One region of the Delftia sp. NA_296.1 genome, then DNA from elsewhere that is predicted to be linked to it. Evidence: predicted binding sites of a transcription regulator. Region 1 holds the regulator's gene; each other region holds the start of a gene.
The links. Region 1 encodes HrcA, which represses chaperone genes, less so after heat shock. Its sites were predicted from a motif close to TTAGCACTCNNNNNNNNNGAGTGCTAA; they were not measured.

Region 1 (4,398 bases):
GAAATTGGCGCTGACATCGCGCCCGGCCACGACTTCGATCGTGACCTCGTTGGCGTCGGACAGCACGATGGGGCGGTTGGACAGGTTGTGCGGCGCAATGGGCGCCATCACCCAGGCGGGGATGGACGGGTGCATCATCGGCCCGCCGGCGGACAGCGCATAGGCCGTGGAGCCCGTGGGCGTGGCCACGATCAGGCCGTCGGCGCGCTGGTTGGAGACAAAGCGGCCGCCCACCTCGATGCGCAACTCCACCATGCCCGAGGTGCCGCCGCGGTTGACCACCACGTCGTTCATGGCCAGGGCCTCGAACACGCACTGGCCGTCGCGGATCACGCGGGCGCACATCAGGGGGCGCAGGTCCTCCTCGTATTCGCCCTGCAGCATGGGCGTGAGCGTGGCCTCGAAGTCCTCCAGCGCGATGTCGGTGACAAAGCCCAGGCGGCCCTGGTTCACCCCGATCAGGGGCGTTCCGTATTGCGCCAGGTGCCGGCTCACGCCCAGCATGGTGCCGTCGCCGCCGACGACCAGGCCCAGGTCGCAATGCCTGCCCAGGCCGTCGACATCGAGGGTGGGGTAGTCTGTAAGCCCTGCATGCAGGGCCGATTGGGTATCGAGCACGACTTCGCAGCCCTGGCGCCTGAGGAAGTCCGCAATGCGCTCAAGCGCGTTGCTGGCATTCTCGGACGGGGCGCTTGCGCTGGGAGCGTGGTACTTCCCGATCAAGGCAACGTGGCGAAACGTGGACGTCATTTCTGGAAATTACATCATTAAAATCATCACATGCTCGACGAACGTGCCAAGTTGTTGCTCAAAGCGCTGATCGAGCGTTATATCGCTGACGGCCAGCCTGTGGGCTCGCGAACCCTGTCGCGTGCGTCGGGGCTTGAATTGTCGCCTGCCACGATACGCAATGTGATGGCTGACCTCGAAGACCTGGGGTTGATCATCAGCCCGCACACCTCGGCGGGCCGCATTCCGACAGCCCGGGGCTACCGGCTGTTCGTGGACACCATGCTCACTGCGGACCGTGCAGATATCGTGACGCCCGAGCTCGTGCCCGAGCAGCCGCAGAAAGTCATCGCCAACGCCGCCAACCTGCTGTCCAGCCTTTCCCAGTTCGTGGGCGTGGTGCTGGTGCCGCGCCGCACCTCGGTGTTCAAGCACATCGAATTCGTGCGGCTTTCCGAGCGGCGCTTTCTGGTCATCATCGTCTCGCCCGACGGCGACGTGCAAAACCGCGTCATCTTCACCGATGTGGACTACTCGGCCTCGCAGCTGATCGAGGCATCGAACTTTCTCAACAGCCACTACGCAGGCCTGGCCATGGAAGAGGTGCGCGAGCGCATCAAGGGCGAGGTCGAACTTCTGCGCGGCGAGGTGGCCACGCTCATGCAGGCAGCCGTCAACGTGGGCACGGAAGCCATGACCAGTGCCCAGGAGGACGTGGTTATCTCGGGCGAGCGCAATCTGCTGTCGGTCAGCGATTTCTCCAGCGACATGGGCAATCTGCGCCGCGCCTTCGATCTGTTCGAGCAAAAGACCCAGATCCTCAGGCTGCTGGACTTCTCCAGCCAGGCCGAAGGCGTGCGCATCTACATCGGTGGCGAAAGCCAGGTCGTGCCTTTCGAGGAGCTGTCCGTGGTCAGCGCGCCCTACGAGCTCGATGGCAAGGTGGTGGGCACGCTGGGCGTGATCGGCCCCACCCGCATGCACTACGACCGCATGATCCAGATCGTGGACATCACCTCCAAGCTCGTCAGCAACGCGCTGAGCCACAAGCGCTGAGTCCCGCAGGTTAGGCTCTACAATAGTTGTTTGCCATGGCGTGCGTCCGCGCTGCCTTGGTGAATCAGGGGCCTTAGCTCATGCTTGGTTAGAGCAGCGGACTCATAATCCGTTGGTGCCCAGTTCGACTCTGGGAGGCCCTACCATCCATTGGTATGAAAAAGCCTGCCGCCTTTCCGGGCGGCAGGCTTTTTTGCTGGGCGCAACGCTGCTGCGTGACATGGCTGCGCCCGGCTGCCGTTGAATGCGACTTCCAGGTTTTTTGCAGAAATATGGCGCTTTTGCCTGGAAGCTCCGAAACCCGCTGCTACAATGCGAAGCGTTGCGGCTGTAGCTCAGCTGGATAGAGTACTTGGCTACGAACCAAGGGGTCGTGGGTTCGATTCCTGCCAGCCGCACCAAAAAACGCAAAGCCCTGAAGTTGAAAGACTTCAGGGCTTTTTCGTTTGCATGGGCCATCCGCTGGGATGGCGCCCCGGTCAGGCGTCCTGCGCTTTCGGCAGCACGATGCTGAAGGTGCTTCCCTGGCCTGGCGCGCTTTCTATCTCCAGCTGCCCGCCATGGCGGGCAGCCACGGTGCGTACAAAGGCCAGCCCGAGGCCTGCGCCGTCCAGGTGCTTATGGTGGTCCAGGCGCTCGAAGGGCTGGCTCAGGCGGGCGACGGCCTGCGCATCCATGCCGGGTCCGTGGTCCCGGATGGCGATGCGGCAATGGCCTGCGTCCTGCAGCAGCAGGCATTGCACCGTGGCGGGGCTTGCCGGTTCTCCACGCGCACCGTACTTGATGGCGTTGCCGATCAGGTTGACGGCTGCGCGGTGGAGCATGCCCGGGTCGCCCAGCACGGGGCATTCCTGCTCGGGCAGGCTGAACTCCAGCTTCACATGAGCCGCGCTGGCCTGGGCCCAGCAGCTTTCCACGGCCTGGTCCAGCACCAGGCCCAGGTCCAGCCGCTGCCGGCGCAGCGCCTGCTGCTGGGCACGCGCCAGGTGCACGAAATCGTCGGCCAACTGGAGGGAGGCCTGGGCATAGCCTTCGATGCGCGGGAGCAGCATGCCCAGGTCGGGCGACTGGGCGGCACCGCGCTGCATCTCCAGCAAGGTGATGATGGATGCCACGGGTGCCCGGATGTCGTGCGAGATGAACTGCATGGCCTGGTCGCGCTGGGCCTGGGCGCTGCGCAGATCGCTGATGTCGACCAGGGTGATCAGCCAGCCCGTGGTGGGCGGGGCCTCGAAGGTCTGGGTCAGCAGCATCAGGCTGCGTCCCATGGGGTCGCGCCCCTCGCTGCTGGGCGGCAGGCCGTGGGCGGTAAGTGCCTCGGGCGTGAGCAAGGGCTGGCCGGCGGATGCGCCGGCTGCCGTGTCCAGTGCCCGCAGACCATCGAGCAGCCGGGGCAGGGCATCGCCGGCCCTGAGGTCATGCCCCAGGCTGCGTGCATAGGCGTGGGCTGCGGCATTGGCCAGCAGCACATGGCCCTGCCGGTCGCAGACAAAGGTGGGCGAGGGCAGCTGGCGCAGACTTTCGCTGACGAAATGGTGCAGGGCGCGCAGTTGGCGCGAAGCCTGCTCCACGGCCGCGATGCGCTGGTCCAGCAGGTCGCCGCCCAGGCGCAGCGCGGTGGGCAGGCCCTGCCCCTGCAGGTCGCGCAGTTCCAGCGCCAGAAAGCGCGCGGCGGCGCGCAGGCGCAGCCAGCTCCATAGCGGATAGGCCAGGGCCAGGCCCAGCAGGCCGGCTGCAGGCGCCGTCTGCACCTGCCACAGGCGCGGTGCAAGCCCGGCCAGCGAAAGGCAGGCCAGGGCCAGCAGCGCGCAGGCCAGCATGCCGCCCGACGGGCCCAGCCAGGCCAGGGCCAGCAGGGCCAGCAGCACGGCTGCCGCATTGAGCGCGCGGTTGAGCGTGGCCGATGCGGGATGCACATGCGAGCCCTGCAGGCTGCCGTTGAGCACATGGGCCAGCATCTCCACGCTGGAGATGGGCCGCGCGCTGGTGCCCAGCGGTGCGGTGAAGCGGCTGCCCAGGCCAGTGGCCGTCGTGCCGATGAGCACGTATTTGCCGCGGAATGCCGCTGCAGGAATGCGGCCGCGCAGCACGTCGATGTAGGAATAGGTGGTGAAGGGCGAGCGGTCCCTGGCGCCTTGCTCCGGCCTGGCCTGTGCAAAGACAATGATCTCCTGCTGGCGGCGTTGCCAGGAGAGTGAGTCGGGGTCCATGGGCGGCGCGGGCTCCGGGCGGGCGCATGCGCGGCCGTTCTCGCCCACGCAGTGCAGGGCCAGCGCCATGTGCCACCAGGGCTGCTGGGCACTGCCTTCTATGGCATGGAAGCCACGTACCGCGCCATCGGCGTCCACGGGCAGCTGGGTATGGCCCAGCGCCGCTGCGGCCTGTGCGAAGGCCGGCAGCGGACCGCTGCCTGGCGCCACGGGCAAGACGGTGCGGCCGCTGCGCTGCAGAACGCGCGCCAGCAGCAGGTCGTCGCCGGGGTAGTCCAGGTCTTCCTCGCTGAGCATCACGTCCAGGCCTATGGCGCGCGGCGGTGCCTGGCTGATGCGCTCCAGCAGGCCGGCGTGCAGTGCGCGGCGCCAGGGCCAGCGGCCAATGGCGTCGATGCTGGCA
Region 2 (4,398 bases), on a different contig from region 1:
ACTGCGCGCCACGGAAGAGGTGGAGAACGCCCTGGTCTCGCTGGACAAGCGGCAGGAGCTGATGGCCGTGCTCGCCAGGGGCGCGGATGCGCTCACGCGGGCCCGGCAGGCCGCAGGCGCCGCCTACGACAAGGGCGTGGTCAGCCTGATCGAGGTACTGCAGGCGGATGAAAGCCTGCTGGGCGTGCTGGATGCACAGGCGCAGGCCCGGATGGAGTCGGCGCGATCGACGGTCGCGATCTTCAAGGCGCTGGGCGGCGGCTGGACGCCGGAGCCTTCCAGGGCATTGGCAGCCGCCAGCCACGGTCTTCCCGCCAGCGTTGCCCGCTGAACCTGCCACTTCCCGAAAGGAGCCCCCTTTCCACACACAGCAAAGAAACCGAACACCCCTGCGGGACATGCGGCCCAGGCAACCTGCCGAAGCAGGCAGTCGAAGCCATGGCCCGGCTCCACCCACCCCCATCCGTCAAACCATGTCAAACACAATCCCCTCCCCCACCGTTGCTGCAGCCGCACGCCTCCTGAAGCCGGCGCTTGCGGCCATCGCCTTCTCGACCTGCTTCGCAGCCCATTCGCAGCCGCAAGACGCCTCGGCAGCCACATCGGACGCAGCGCTTTCCCGCGCCGAAGTCATCGCCGATCTCGCACTCTGGCGCCGCGCCGGATTGGACCGCCGTGCGGAGATATCGATCTCCTACGGAGTCGAAACGCAGGAATATCGGGCCGCATACCAGGAGTACCTGCGCCTTCGCAACAGCGAGGCGTTTCAGGCGGAGGTCCGCAAGGCGTTGAGTCGGTAAGGTGGAGCTCCTCCCCGCCCAGGCCATCGCGGCAGCGGCTGGCTGCCTAGGGACGTGGCCCGGGGCTTTGCCTACAGGCCCAGGTCGGACAGACCGGGGTGGTCATCGGGGCGGCGGCCCAGCGGCCAGTGGAACTTGCGCTCCGACTCCTGGATGGGCATGTCGTTGATGCATGCGAAGCGTCGGCGCATGAGACCGTCGGCCTCGAATTCCCAGTTCTCGTTGCCGTACGACCGGAACCAGTTCCCGGCATCGTCGTGCCACTCATAGGCGTAGCGGACTGCGATCCGGTTTTCCGCGTACAGCCAAAGCTCCTTGATCAGCCGGTAGTCAAGTTCCTTCTTCCACTTCCTCTCAAGAAGGGCCTGGGCCTCGGCGCGGCTGTTGGCGAACTCCGCCCGGTTGCGCCATTTCGTGTCGAGGGTATAGGCCATCGCGACCTTGGCCGCATCGCGTGTGTTCCATCCATCCTCGGCCAAACGGACCTTTTGGACGGCGCTTGCGAGCGAGAACGGGGGCAGGGGTGGGCGAGTTTCCATGATGTGACCTTTTGAAGAGATGTAGAACGATCTGTCTACATGCGCCACTTTAACGAATGTGGAACGATCTGTCTACAATGTCTTCATGAAAACTTCCCAGCCATCTCTCGAGTCATTGCCGCCCCGCGAGCGCATCCTGGTGGCCGCCCATGGCCTCTTCTACGCAGAGGGCATCCGGGCCACGGGTGTGGACCGGATCATCGAGCGGTCGTCGGTCAGCAAAGTCACCTTCTACCGCCAGTACGCCAGCAAGGACGACCTGATCCGGGCGTACCTCGACTACCGCCATGAGCGGTGGATTTCCTGGTTCCAGGCCAGCCTGGCGCAGGCGACTGACGCTGGCTTACCAGCGTTGGAGGCCCTCGCAACCACCCTCAGGAGCTGGTTCGGCCAGCTCGACTTTCGGGGCTGCGCCTTTCTCAATGCCGCTGCCGAACTGGGCTCGTCCGACCCTGAGATCCTGGCAACGGTCCGGCGGCACAAGCAGGAAATGTCGTCCGTGCTGGATCGCCTGTTCGGTGGCCATCCCGTGTCCGTGGGCGCTGCGCTCACCCTGGTGGCGGATGGCGCCATCGTCCATGCGCAGATGGGTCAGCCGATCGATGAAGTCATGGAGAACTTCAAGGCAGCGGCAGCGGGGGTTGTGAATCGGCCCCTGCCCTTGCGCTAGTGCCGCACCGGGTGTGCCGTCTTGCGGCACATCGACCCTACCTCTTGAATCCTGGCCGAATTGCCTTATTATTAGCACTCGTTGGGCATGAGTGCTAACAGTCCTCTGTCCCACATTGCTTCGAATGCCGGCCCGCCGGGCCGGCAAGTCTTTGTTTCAACTTTGTTGATGATTTAGGAGTTGGTATGAACCTGCGTCCCCTGCACGATCGCGTGATCGTGAAGCGCCTCGAGAACGAAACCAAGACGGCTTCGGGCATCGTGATCCCCGAGAATGCCGCCGAGAAGCCCGACCAGGGCGAAGTGCTGGCAGTGGGCCCCGGCAAGAAGAACGACAAGGGCGAAGTGATCGCTCTGAACGTGAAGGTCGGCGACCGCGTTCTGTTCGGCAAGTACAGCGGCCAGACCGTCAAGGTCCATGGCGACGAACTGCTGGTGATGAAGGAAGACGACCTGTTCGCAGTCGTCGAAAAGTAATCCGCGCTTCGAAACCGCACTTTCCAACTGAATCCGGAGAATTGAAATGGCAGCAAAAGACGTAGTTTTCGGCGGCGAAGCACGCGCCCGCATGGTTGAAGGCGTGAACATCCTGGCCAACGCGGTCAAGGTCACCCTGGGTCCCAAGGGCCGCAACGTGGTGCTGGAGCGCTCCTTCGGCGCCCCCACTGTGACCAAGGACGGTGTCTCGGTCGCCAAGGAAATCGAACTCAAGGACAAGCTGCAGAACATGGGCGCCCAGCTCGTGAAGGAAGTGGCCTCCAAGACCAACGACATCGCCGGTGACGGCACGACCACCGCCACCGTGCTGGCACAGGCCATCGTCCGCGAAGGCACCAAGTACGTGGCCGCCGGCCTGAACCCCATGGACCTCAAGCGCGGCATCGACAAGGCTGTCGCCGCCCTGGTGGAAGAGCTGAAGAAGCAATCCAAGGCCACCACCACCTCCAAGGAAATCGCCCAGGTCGGCTCGATCTCCGCCAACTCCGACGAATCCGTGGGCAGCATCATTGCCGAAGCCATGGACAAGGTCGGCAAGGAAGGCGTGATCACCGTTGAAGAAGGCAAGTCGCTGGCCAACGAACTCGACGTCGTCGAGGGCATGCAGTTCGACCGCGGCTACCTGTCGCCCTACTTCATCAACAACCCTGAAAAGCAGGTTGCCCTGCTGGACAACCCCTTCGTGCTGCTGTTCGACAAGAAGATCAGCAACATCCGTGACCTGCTGCCCACGCTGGAAGCCGTGGCAAAGGCCGGCCGTCCCCTGCTGATCATTGCAGAAGACGTCGAAGGCGAAGCCCTGGCAACGCTGGTGGTCAACACCATCCGCGGCATCCTGAAGGTTGTGGCTGTCAAGGCTCCTGGCTTCGGCGACCGCCGCAAGGCCATGCTGGAAGACATCGCCATCCTGACGGGCGGCAAGGTCATCGCTGAAGAAGTGGGCCTGGCGCTGGACAAGGTGACCCTGGAAGACCTGGGCCAGGCAGTGCGCATCGAAATCGGCAAGGAAAACACCACCATCATCGACGGTGCTGGCCAAGCTGCTGAAATCGAAGCCCGCGTCAAGCAGATCCGCATCCAGATCGAAGAAGCCACCAGCGACTACGACCGCGAAAAGCTGCAAGAGCGCGTGGCCAAGCTGGCTGGCGGCGTTGCCGTGATCAAGGTTGGCGCTGCCACCGAAGTCGAAATGAAGGAAAAGAAGGCCCGCGTTGAAGACGCCCTGCACGCTACCCGCGCTGCTGTGGAAGAAGGCATCGTGGCCGGCGGCGGCGTGGCTCTGCTGCGTGCCAAGCAAGCCGTGGGCGACCTGAAGACCGGCGATGCCGAGCAAGACGCCGGCATCAAGCTGATCATGAAGGCCATCGAAGCGCCCCTGCGCGAAATCGTGGCCAACGCCGGTGGCGAGCCCTCGGTGGTGGTCAACGCCGTGCTGAACGGCTCGGGCAACTACGGCTTCAACGCTGCCAACGACACCTACGGCGACATGCTGGAAATGGGTATCCTGGACCCGACCAAGGTGACGCGTACAGCCCTGCAGAACGCCGCTTCCGTGGCATCTCTGCTGCTGACGACCGAAGCCATGATCGCCGAGTCTCCCAAGGCTGAAGGCGGCCCTGCCATGCCCGACATGGGCGGCATGGGTGGCATGGGCGGCATGGGCATGTAATTGCCCGCCGCAACCGGGCAGGCCTTGCGCCATGCCCGGTTTGCCCAGCAAGACAAAGGCCGCCCTCGGGCGGCCTTTGTCATTGCATGAACGCTTTTGCCGATGTCTTTCAGGACACGGCCTGGCCCCAGGCCCGGCCCAGGCGCGCCACGGCCTCGGTGATCTGGGGCACGGTGGGCGCCGCATACGACAGGCGCATGCACAGGCCGGCCTTGTCTGCCGC
Region 3 (4,398 bases), on a different contig from region 1:
ATGGGATGGAAGCTGTAGGTGGACCACGGCGTGGTGACGATGGAGCGGTGGTGGTCACCATGAAAGCGCCCCAGCAGCCGCGTATGCAGCAGGCGGTGGTTGATCCAGAAGTGCACATCGTTCCAGATCAGCAGCACCACGATTTCGACGGCAATGCGCCAGGGGCCTGCATCGGGCTCCAGCCGCGCCCAACCCAATTGCAGAAGGCCCCAGGGCACGATCATGCCGATGCCGAAGATCAGCACCGAATGCAGCGACTGGCGCCATTCGCGGCGCAACTGGTCGGGCTTGAGCGGGCGCGTGTCCAGCACGCGGCCCACGCCGCGCCGCTGCAGCCAGCGCGTGAGCGCCGTCATGCCCCAGCCGCCGGCCGTGTACAGCACGCCGAAGAAGAGCAGGCCCCAGGCCATGACCTGCCAGGCGTTGAGTTCGGTGAAGGCTTGGGCAGCGGTCATGGCAGTGTGATCAAGCACGTCATTGCGCGTGGATTCCCTGTTCGCGGATGATGCGGCCCAGTGCCGTCACGTCCTGGCGTATGCGCAGGGCCAGGCCCTCGGGTGAGCTGCCGACAGCCTGCCAGCCCTGGGCGGCCAGGCGTGCACGCATCTCGGGCGAGCGCACGATCTCGCTGACCGCTTCGGCCAGCTTCTGCACATGGGCGGCGGGCATGGCCTTGGGCGCGGCCACGGCGTTCCAGATCTCCAGATCGAAATCCCCCACGCCCAGCTCCTTGAGGCTGGGCAGTCCCGGCGCCAGCGGGCTGCGCGCGGCCGAGGTCACGGCCACGCCGCGCAGCTTGCCGGCCTGCACCTGGGCCATGGCCAGTGCGGGCGGCAGCATGGACAGCTGCAGGTCGCCCCCCTGGATGGCGTTGAACACCTGCGGATAGCCGGGATAGGGAATGTGTTCGGGCCTGAGCGCGGAGCGGCTCTTGAGCAGCTCCATGCCCAGGTGGCCCACCGTGCCCACCCCTGGGGAACCGTAGCTCCAGCGGCTGCCAGCCTGGGCCGCGGCCTCCAGGAAGGCGCGGCCCTCGGGCGCGCCGGCCGGAGCCACCAGCACCAGGGGCGCCACGCCGATCAGGCTGACGGGCTGCAGATCCTTGACGGGGTCGTAGCGCACGGCCGGGTTGAGCAGGCGGGCAATCGTCAGGTTGCCGTTGATCATCACGCTGAAGGTATGGCCGTCGCGCGCACGGGCCACCTGCTCGCCTGCGATGTTGCCGCCTGCGCCCACCTTGTTCTCGACGATGACGGGCTGGCCCAGGCGCTTTTCCAGCGGCTCGGCCAGTGCGCGCGCCGTGAGGTCCGGGGAAGATCCTGCGGGAAAGCCGACGATCAGGTGCAGCGGCTTGCTGGGCCAGTTGTCGCCCGCCACGGCAGCGCAAGGCAGCAGGGCCGAAGCCAGGGCGGTGGCCAAGGCATTGGCGAAGAGGCGGCGTAGTGGCGAGATGGCGCTGGCGGGCATGGGGTACGTGGGGGCCGCAAAGGATGCGGGCAATAAAAAACCCGGAGATTATCCGGGTTTGTCTTGAAGCGGCCTGTCAGCCCAGGCCGTCAGGCCATCAGGCGAACTCGGCCAGGGCCTTCTTCATCTTCTTCATGGCAGCCACCTCGATCTGGCGGATGCGCTCGGCGCTGACACCGTAGACGGCGGCCAGCTCATGCAGCGTCATGCCGCCCGAGCCGTCGTCGTTGACCTTGAGCCAGCGCTCCTCGACGATGCGGCGGCTGCGGTCGTCCAGCGAATCCAGCGCCATGGCAATGCCGTCGGTGGCCAGGTGGTCGCGCTGGCGCGACTCGATCATGGCCGTGGGTTCGTGGGCGCCATCGGCCAGGTAGGCGATGGGGCCGAAGGCCTGCTCGCCATCGTCGCTGGGCGAGGGGTCCAACAGCACGTCGCCACCGGCCAGGCGCGTTTCCATCTCCATGACTTCTTCGCGCTTGACGTTGAGCTTCTCGGCCACGGCGTCGATCTCGCCCGAGGTCAGCGTGTCACGCAGCATGGCGCCGTCCTCGGCCATGGCGGCGTCGGACTTCAGGCCCTGCTTCATGGAACGCAGGTTGAAGAACAGCTTGCGCTGGGCCTTGGTCGTGGCGACCTTGACCATGCGCCAGTTCTTCAGGATGTACTCGTGGATCTCGGCCTTGATCCAGTGCATGGCGTAGCTCACCAGGCGCACGTTCTGATCGGGGTCGAAGCGCTTGACGGCCTTCATCAGGCCCACGTTGCCTTCCTGGATCAGGTCGCCGTGCGGCAGGCCGTAGCCCAGGTACTGGCGCGAGATGGACACCACCAGGCGCAGGTGGGACATCACCAGACGCCCTGCGGCATCCAGATCGCTGTGTTCTTTGAGCTTGCGGGCGTAGTCCTGCTCTTCCTCAAGGGTGAGCATGGGCAGGCGGTTGACCGCGGAAATGTAGGCATCCAAATTGCCCAGAGGCGGCACCAGGGCCCAGGGGTTAGCGGGTGCCAAGGTGGTCGCAATGGAGCCGGAGGCGTTTGTCATTGCAGAGTTCCTTTCTTCCATTCCTTCATATTAGCACTCGTTATGACCGAGTGCTAAAGCCAAAGTTCCGTGGGTTTTTCAGATGGTTGCACTCATTTTTGGAGTGCCAAAAGTCGTTTGTGCCTAGTCTGAGCGATTTTTGGAAACCCTGCTTGCCAGCGGTGGGCGCATATTGCTGGGAGAGCATTACAGTTTTTCCAGCAGGCTTTCAATCTGCCGGCCCAGTTGCAGCAAGGCCGGGTGCAGCTCCTGCACGATGGCCGGCAAAGGCTCCGTGGTGGAGACGCTGCAGTTCAGGACATAGATGGCATCGGGTGTCACCAGCGGCGTGGCCAGCGCAACCACTTCCGGCTGCCACGATGCGGCGCAGAAGCCTTGGCTTTTCACGGACTTGATCGCCGCCTGGATCTGCTGCTCCAGCGCAGGCCATTGGGCGCCCCTCTTGAGCCTGAAGCTGTCGAGCAAGGCCTTGCGCCTGGCCGCTGGCGCTGCTGCCAGGTAGGCGCGCCCCAGCGACGTCAGTTCCATGGGAACGCGCTGGCCCGAGACCACATGCCTGAGCACGATCCGGCGGTTGTAGCGGATGGATTCCAGGTAGACCATCTCGTCCCGGTCGGGACATGCCAGGCCCACGTTGATCCGGCGTGTCTCGGCGAGGGTGCGCATCAGGGGCGCCGCAATCGACAGCACCGTCGAGCCCGTGCTCGAGCTTGCCGCGCCCGTTGCCGGCGAGGGACGTGCCCGGCAGCTGCTTTCCAACATCTGGGAGCTTGAACGGGCGGGCTGCCTTGCCGGCCTCGCGGCCTGACAAGGCTGCATCGCTTGTGGATTGCAGCCTGGCCGTCAGCAGGCCTGTGACAGCTGCTCCAGGATCGCCGGGTTCTCCAGGGTGGAGGTGTCCTGCACGATGGGCTCGCCGCGTGCAATGCTGCGCAGCAATCGCCGCATGATCTTGCCGCTGCGGGTCTTGGGCAGGTTGTCCCCGAACCGGATGTCCCTGGGCTTGGCGATCGGCCCGATCTCCTTGGCCACCCACTCCCGCAGCAGCCTGGCGATGTCGGCCGCCTCGGCGCCGCTGGGCCGCGAACGCTTGAGGACGACGAAGGCGCATATGGCCTCTCCCGTCGTGTCATCAGGCCTCCCCACGACGGCGGCCTCCGCCACCAGGTCGGTCATGGCCACCAGGGCGGACTCGATCTCCATCGTGCCCATGCGGTGGCCGCTGACGTTGAGCACATCGTCGATGCGGCCGGTGATGGTGAAGTAGCCGGTGCGCGCATCGCGGACCGCGCCGTCTCCCGCTAGGTAGTAGCGGCCCTTGAATTCTTCGGGAAAGTAGCTGGCGACAAACCGCTCGGGATGGCCCCAGATGTTCCTGATCATGGAGGGCCAGGGGCGCTTGATCACCAGGATGCCGCTGTCGCCCCAGGGCAGCTCGTTGCCGGCCTCGTCCACCACGGCGGCGGCAATGCCCGGGAAGGCCAGCGTGCAGGAGCCGGGCACCAGGTCCGTGGCTCCGGGCAGCGGCGTGATCATGTGCCCGCCCGTCTCCGTCTGCCAGAACGTATCGACGATGGGGCAGCGGCCCCCGCCCACCTGCTCGTGGTACCAGTGCCAGGCGGCGGGATTGATAGGCTCGCCCACGGACCCCAGGATGCGCAGGCTGCCCAGGTCGTAGCGCGCGGGATGCACCTGCGCATCGGCGTCGGCGGCCTTGATCAGCGAGCGAATGGCCGTGGGCGCCGTGTAGAAGACCGTGACCCCATGGGCCTCGATCATTTTCCAGAAGCGTCCCGCGTCCGGGTAGGTGGGCACGCCCTCGAACACCACCTGCGTGGCGCCCAGCGCCAGCGGGCCGTAGGCGATATAGGTATGGCCGGTCACCCATC

Region 2: ACUTR7_RS24005 (co-chaperone GroES) is a predicted target of HrcA. The motif match lies at 2,081-2,107, and genes of this name have one in related genera.
Region 3: rpoH (RNA polymerase sigma factor RpoH) is a predicted target of HrcA. The motif match lies at 2,540-2,566, and genes of this name have one in related genera.

What each region holds. Positions count from the first base shown of each region.
Region 1 covers NZ_JBQZGF010000010.1:108,663-113,060, forward strand. Annotated here, with positions in the region: gene ACUTR7_RS22940 (NAD kinase) at 1-750, opposite strand, end outside; gene hrcA (heat-inducible transcriptional repressor HrcA) at 781-1,785, shown strand; tRNA gene ACUTR7_RS22950 (tRNA-Ile) at 1,853-1,931, shown strand; tRNA gene ACUTR7_RS22955 (tRNA-Arg) at 2,110-2,186, shown strand; gene ACUTR7_RS22960 (CHASE2 domain-containing protein) at 2,265-4,398, opposite strand, start outside.
Region 2 covers NZ_JBQZGF010000011.1:75,834-80,231, reverse strand. Annotated here, with positions in the region: gene ACUTR7_RS24025 (efflux transporter outer membrane subunit) at 1-331, shown strand, start outside; gene ACUTR7_RS24020 (DUF4148 domain-containing protein) at 474-800, shown strand; gene ACUTR7_RS24015 (nuclear transport factor 2 family protein) at 872-1,339, opposite strand; gene ACUTR7_RS24010 (TetR/AcrR family transcriptional regulator) at 1,425-2,009, shown strand; gene ACUTR7_RS24005 (co-chaperone GroES) at 2,195-2,485, shown strand; gene groL (chaperonin GroEL) at 2,532-4,175, shown strand; gene ACUTR7_RS23995 (aminotransferase-like domain-containing protein) at 4,285-4,398, opposite strand, start outside.
Region 3 covers NZ_JBQZGF010000005.1:318,506-322,903, forward strand. Annotated here, with positions in the region: gene ACUTR7_RS15225 (sterol desaturase family protein) at 1-455, opposite strand, end outside; gene ACUTR7_RS15230 (Bug family tripartite tricarboxylate transporter substrate binding protein) at 475-1,467, opposite strand; gene rpoH (RNA polymerase sigma factor RpoH) at 1,565-2,509, opposite strand; gene ACUTR7_RS15240 (IclR family transcriptional regulator domain-containing protein) at 2,696-3,175, opposite strand; gene acs (acetate--CoA ligase) at 3,353-4,398, opposite strand, start outside.